One region of the Mycolicibacterium celeriflavum genome, then DNA from elsewhere that is predicted to be linked to it. Evidence: predicted binding sites of a transcription regulator. Region 1 holds the regulator's gene; the other holds the start of a gene.
The links. Region 1 encodes LexA, which represses DNA repair genes until DNA is damaged. Its sites were predicted from a motif close to CGAACANNTGTTCG; they were not measured.

Region 1 (3,410 bases):
TTCGTCGAGGTCCCGCAGCGGCCCCAGAATGGCCAGGCCGACCTCATGGCTGGGCACCTCGGGTGAACCGGCGGCGCGCACACTGTCCTCGACCTGCTGCGCCAGCAGATTCAGCGCATCGTCGTCGACCTGCCGACCCTGACAGGCTCGACGTACGCCTTTGATCACCTTTTCGCGGCTGAACGGCTCGGTGACACCGCTGCGTTTGACGACAGCCAGCACCGCGGTCTCCACCGTGGTGAACCGCCTTCCGCATTCGGGACAGGAACGGCGCCGTCGGATCGCCTGGCCTTCGTCGGTTTCACGCGAGTCGACCACTCGTGAATCGGGGTGACGACAGAACGGACAGTGCATCACCGCTCCTTCGCCGCGCCAACAAACGACCAACTCGAACCTCTCTGAGCGTACCTGCGGCACGTTCCGGAAGCCCATGACCGGGGCGATCGGCACGTAGGCCGACGATCTTTCGGTGAACACGATTGCGCGGCAGGCCTTCCGCGAGCCGGCCGACGGTCAGCCGACCGGGGCGATGAGCGTCTGCCCGGCATCCAGTGCAGCCGAGTCGAGCTGGTTGAGCTCGCGAATCCGGTCCGCCACCTGACCCACTGGGGCGTCGGGCGCCACCCGCTGCGCCACCTGGTGCAGGCTCTCTCCGCTCTGCACCTGAACCACCGCGAGCCGATCCGGAACGGCGGCCGGGCTGGTGCCGACCACGCCGCCGAACTGTGCGACCAGGCCGAGCCAAACCGTGATCCCAGCGGCCACCAACGCGAGCAGCACCGTGGTGCCCGGGGTGATCGGCCGCCGGCGGTGCGACGCGCGCGACATCAGCACGCCTGTACCGCTGTAACGCACCGATGCTCCGCCAGGGCAAGTGGACCGCGACCGCCTGCGATCGTAGGCAGGCCTGATACGGGGCCTGGCCGTCGGCGGGGCCTGAACTTCCGGGGTTTCGAGAATCGTCATCGTGATGCCTTCCGGTCCGCTGCTTTCGCTCTTGTGTTCGAACATACTCGCTCATGCGTTCGATTTATAGAACATGTGATCGAACTGTTGCAGACGATAAAGCACCCCACCGACAGAAAGATCCGTCGTGCTGCGCACGACTTCGGCAGCCGACACACCTCGAACACATGTTTGATTAATCGGGTGCTGAGGGTTACATTCGGCGTCATGGACTCCAGCAGCGGTACTCCGGACGGCACCGGCGGGGGGCGGGCACTTGACCCTGGGCTCACCGAACGCCAACGCACAATTCTCGATGTGATCCGGTCATCGGTCACAACACGCGGCTATCCCCCGAGCATCAGGGAGATCGGCAACGCGGTCGGGCTGACTTCTACATCATCGGTGGCGCACCAACTGCGCACCCTGGAGCGGAAGGGTTACCTGCGGCGTGACCCCAACCGCCCGCGCGCCGTCGACGTGCGTGGTGCCGACGAGGCAGTGACCGCGATCGTCGCCACCGATGTCGCGGGCTCCGACGCGCTACCGGAGCCGATGTTCGTGCCCGTGCTCGGGCGGATCGCCGCCGGTGGGCCGATCCTCGCCGAAGAGGCTGTCGAGGACGTGTTCCCGCTGCCGCGCGAGCTGGTCGGTGAGGGCTCGCTCTTCCTGCTGAAAGTCGTCGGCGACTCGATGGTCGACGCGGCGATCTGCGACGGCGACTGGGTGGTCGTGCGTCAGCAGAACGTCGCAGACAACGGCGACATCGTGGCCGCGATGATCGACGGTGAGGCCACGGTCAAGACGTTCAAACGCACGCGTGGTCAGGTGTGGCTGATGCCGCACAACCCGGCCTTCGATCCGATCCCGGGTAACGACGCCGCGGTGCTCGGCAAGGTCGTCACCGTCATCCGGAAGATCTAGTCGGCTTTGACGAAACCGTTCGTGCGCGCGAAGTCCTCGCTGGAGAACCAGATTTCGGCGCGCACCTCGTCGTAGCCGGCGGTGCCGGGCAACCAGTACCGGCCGGACTGGGTGTCGGCCTTGATCGCGTATCCCTGGGGCGCCTCGTCGGAACCGCCAAGCGGTAGGCGGAACGCGGGACTCGGCACTTCCGGTTCGTCGACGATGATCTTGGCGTGACGGCCGGTGTCGGTCAGTGCATCCCGTTGGAAGGGTTCCGGTTCCGGTTCCGGTTCGGGTTCCGGTTCCGGTTCGGGTTCGTGTTCGACTGGTTCGGCGAATGTATCGGGCTCGGCGGAGGTCTCGCCCTCGATCGGTCCACCGGTCGTATCGCGCTCGACGGCCGTCGGTATCAGCGTCGGCGCTGTATCGACGTTGTCCGGGTTCTCCTCTGGCTCGTCAGTCCGTTCGCCAAGGCCCTCGTCGATGTGGTCCGGCGCTGCCGCATCGTCACCGCGTTGCGCCGCTCCCCAGGGGTCGACAGCCGAGCTGGCGGGCTCCCCCGGCGGCGAGAGCGCCCCAAGCCCTTCGCTGGCATAGCGGTCGCCGAACATCGCCGCCGAGTAGTCGCCACCGCTGGACGCCTGCTCCCCCGCCCCCACCGTGCTGTAGACCTGCTCGCCGTCGCCGCCGTACCGGCCGTAGTCGTCGTCGAAGCCGGGATGATCGTCGGCACCGCGGCGGCGGTTGCGCATGGCCGCGAACGCCACCAGGGCGACGAGCACGAGCACCGGGACGATCGCCAGCAGCCACCACCAACTCCACTGGAACCAGCCGTTGTCGCCGGCGGAGTCCGAGGCCTGTGGCGCGCCGGGTGTTTCGGGGGTCTGCTGGGCGGGCACCTCGAGGCCGGCCAACCCGGCCGCCAGATTGGCCGGCTCGGTGCTGAATTCGCCGGACGACCGGTCCCAGGAGACCACCCCGCCGGTGAACCGCTGCGTGACGACATCGCCCTTCTCGGTCTGATCGGCCACCGGTGCGCCCAGCTTGCCCTCGGCGCCGTCGAGCTTGTCCCAGGCTGCGCTCATCGCGCCGCGCACCAGGACCGCGCCATGGTCCGGCGTCCAGAAGATCACCGGCTTGTCTTCGGCGGCGAACCTCGCCACGCGACTTGCGGTGGGTAGTCCTCCGTCGGCCTCGCTGGACACCGGAAGCCCGAGCTCTCCCTCGGGCCCGCCCAGACTTTCGTACTTGGCGAGAACCTGGCCCGTGACCACCCGCGCGCCGGTGGCCGGGCTGTAGAAGATCTTGCCGCCGGCGAAGTTCTGCCCGAGGCCGTCCTCGCCGATCTGATACGGCGGTCCTTCCGCGGCGCCAAGCGGTCCCAGCGGGCCACCGGCCGCGCGGCGGGCCGCGTTGATCTGCGAGATCGGATCGCCTGGCACCTGCAGACCGGTCAACTGCTCTGCGAGTTCGGGTGGCACGGTGGTGAACGTCTTGTCGCGGGTGTTGTACGTCAGCTCGCCGCCGGTGAACTTCTGGGAGATGAGGTCACCGCGGTA
Region 2 (3,410 bases), 750 kb from region 1:
GAGGCCGCACTTGCTCGGGCGGCGACCGAGGCCGCACTGACGACGGCCGTGAGCACCGACTGGTCGGGACAAAGCCTCGAGTTCCGTGTCGCCGCGGCCCGTTCGTGCGCCGGACATGCGACGTCGGTCGTGGTGCGCAACGCGCACCAGGTGCACGGCGCGATTGGCACCACGCAGGAGCACCGGTTGCACGAGTTCACCCGGGCGGCGCTGGCCTGGCGCTCGGAGTTCGGTTCAGTCCGGTACTGGGACCAGCGGGTGACCGACGCAGCGCTGGCGGCGGGCGCGTCCGGTCTGTGGAACCTGGTCACCGGCTGACTCGACGAATCAAGGTCAGCGGAACGCGCGCCCATCACAGCAAGTACTCGAGCCCCAATCGGCTGTCTATACCGATCGCGGCGTTGTCACGCGGCGTCGGGTGTCGGTCCTGCCCGACCTTCGTTGTCGCCGTTCGAGGTCCGTCCGTCGACGACTTCGTCGGTTATGTCGTCGGGCGGTCGGTGAAGACGCTCGGGCCGATGGTATTCGTTGACGCGGGCTTGCCCTGTGTCGAGCTGTGGGGGTGGGATCCACTCGACGTCGTTGTCTTCGTTGATCCGTGTTTGCCAACCGCCTGGGCCGACCATGCGGTTATCGGGACCACACGCCAAACCGAGTTCGTCGACATTTGTTTGTCCGTCGTCGGCCCAGTCGCGATCCGCGTGATGGGCTTGGCAACCATAGGCGGGCACGGTGCAGCCCGGCTTCGTGCAGCCGCCGTCGCGGGCGATGAGCACGATCCGCTGAGCCGGCGAGGCCACGCGCCGAGCGCGAAACAAGTCCAGCGCCGACCCGGTCGCCTTGTCGAACACCGCCAGGTAATGGTTGGCGTGTGCGGCCATCCGGATCACGTCGGCGATGGGGATGACGGTGCCCCCACCGGTGACGCCAACTCCAGCCCGGCTCTCCAATTCCTGCAGTGTGGTGCGGACGATGATCGCGGCCGGTAACCCGTTGTGCTGGCCCAACTCACCGCTTTCCAGCACGCTGCGCCCGACCGCGACCAGCGCGTCGTGCTGACGCTGCGCCAGACTGCGGCGGTCGTTATCGATCTGGGCCTGTGTCGGCGTACCCGAAACGCAGGGCTGCTCGTCGTCAGGGTTGCACATGCCCGGCGCCGCCCACTTCGCGAAGATCGCCTCATATATCGCCCAAGCTTCGGGAGTCAGATTGCCTCTGAACGGGACCATCTTGTCGGATCCCTGCGGTCCCTTCGACACGCCGCGACGCCGCGCGCGCTCGGTGTCATCGGGTTCGGGACCATCCTGGTCGAGCAGGAACAAGATGCGCTCGGCGTTGTCCTTCAATTCCTTCGGTCCCACGCCGATCGCGGTGCGCACCAGATCGACTTCGATCTGGGCGCGGGTGTGAGCGTCGACGGCGGCCGGGATGCGCTCCATCGCCTCGCACACGACCTTGACATGCTCGCGGTTGATCGACCCGTGGGCTTGGGCTAGCGCGGTGCAGGGCAACTCCGGCTCGAGCGGTTCACCGGTCAGTGTGCGGCGTGGCGCCAACTGGGCGGCCTCGTCGAGCCGGCGGCCAGCCTCGCTGGTCGAGATGCGCCACCGGATCGCCAGCACGTCGCGCCAAGACTTGGCCCCCATTTCGGTGGCGGTGGTCTCGGTTTGCAGACGCGCCAACATGCGATGGCTCTGCGCCGGCAGGCGGCAGCCGAGGGTTTCGAGTTCGTCGAGCGCGTCGATCAGGTCAGACTTGGTGAGCGCCTCGATGGGCAACGCGGCCAGTTCGTCGTATGCGGCGCGCAGCGCGGCAACTGTGGCCTGCACCGCTTCCGAATTCATGACTCGAACATATGTGCGAATTTTAAGAAGTCCGCGACGTATTTCTGAAAAGTTCCATGAGAGGCCGCCGCAAATTGTTCCAACGCTTCGGAGCCGAGCTTGCCGACAGCGTTGCGAGTGAGTGGCGACGTTCCGCTGACCGGACACCACGGTGTCGCCCCAGAGCCTTTGGCGGTTCACTGCAACGGTGAGCAACGAGATTTCACTGTCCGAACTGCAGGAGTTCATCGCCGCCTACTGGTACGCCTACGACGAGGCGCACTACGACGAGATGGCGGCGGCTAAGGCCGAGGACATGCGGTTCATCACCCGCAGCGATTCGGGTGCAAGCCCATTCGAGGAGCTGATGTCGCCCGAACTGCACGGCCGCGACGCCGTCATGGAGTGGCTCACCGACCACCGCAAGCAGAGCCCCTACCCGCTGCGTCACCACGCCACCAACCTGCACCGCACCGGCACCGACGGCGGGGCCACCCGCGCCCGCTTCTATATCTTCGTCAACCAGATCGCGAACTTCGTGCCGTTCGCGGTGTCCAGCGGTGTCGCCGAAGTCGCGGTGCGCCGCGGCGCCAGCGGGCTCGAGTTCACCGAGATGGAGATGGTTCTCGACACCACCAACTCGGTGCTGCTCTCCGAACTCGCCGCCGAGACCGCAGCATCCGGCAGCTAGTTCGGTGACCGCTCGCGAGACCTTCTCCGGCGGCGTTGCGGTCATCACCGGCGCCGGTAACGGGATCGGTGCCGGTCTGGCCCGCCATGCCGCCGAGTTGGCGATGACGGTGGTATTGGTCGACATCGACGCTGCCGCGATCGCCGCCCTTCGCGACGAACTGCCCGGCGCGGTCGACATGGTGTGCGACGTGCGCGACGCCGATGCCATGGAAAGACTTGCCGCCCGGGTGTACTCCGAGGTCGGGCCGGTGCGGTTGTTGGTCAACAACGCCGGCGTGGAGCAGTTCGGCTACCTGTGGGACACGCCCGTCGCCAATTGGGATCGGTTGGTGGCGATCAACATCAGCGGCGTGTTCTACGGGGTGCGCGCGTTCCTGCCGCACATGCTGGCTGCCGACACACCGTCGTGGGTGTGGAATCTGTCGTCGATCGGTGGCGTGGCGGCCGTGCCGTTGCAGGCGCCGTACATCATGAGCAAGCATGCGGTGCTCGCACTCACCGAATGCCTACGCCTGGAAGTGGAATCGGCCGGTCACGCCGACCGGATCCATGTTCAGGCGGTGCTGCCCGGGGCCGTGAAGTCGAACATCTTCGATGCGGCGGGCGGCGTCGACGGTGGTGATGTCCGGGCGGCCGAGTCGCAGCGGTCGGCCATGATGGACATCAAGGCCGAGGCGATGGACCCGATCGAGGCGGCACGAGTGGTGTTCGAACAGTCGGCCGCCGGCGACTTCTATCTGCTGACCCAGCCCGAATACGTCGGCAACGCGATGGCCGAGCGCGCCGACATCCTTGCCAACCGCCGTCCGCCGGTATTGCGCACCAAGCGTCGATTCGATCCGGCACATCGATGACCACATCGAAGGCAGCTGCGCCGATGCTGGATCGGGACGC

Region 2: a site for LexA is predicted at 1,849-1,862, ahead of G6N18_RS02935 (HNH endonuclease signature motif containing protein). Genes of this name have one in related genera too.

What each region holds. Positions count from the first base shown of each region.
Region 1 is NZ_AP022591.1:1,382,107-1,385,516, forward strand. Features, by position in the region: gene nrdR (transcriptional regulator NrdR) at 1-354, opposite strand, end outside; gene G6N18_RS06700 (LysM peptidoglycan-binding domain-containing protein) at 514-966, opposite strand; gene lexA (transcriptional repressor LexA) at 1,174-1,869, shown strand; gene G6N18_RS06710 (LGFP repeat-containing protein) at 1,866-3,410, opposite strand, start outside.
Region 2 is NZ_AP022591.1:635,187-638,596, reverse strand. Features, by position in the region: gene G6N18_RS02940 (acyl-CoA dehydrogenase family protein) at 1-318, shown strand, start outside; gene G6N18_RS02935 (HNH endonuclease signature motif containing protein) at 405-1,844, opposite strand; gene G6N18_RS02930 (nuclear transport factor 2 family protein) at 2,032-2,514, shown strand; gene G6N18_RS02925 (SDR family oxidoreductase) at 2,519-3,370, shown strand; gene G6N18_RS02920 (alpha/beta hydrolase) at 3,367-3,410, shown strand, end outside.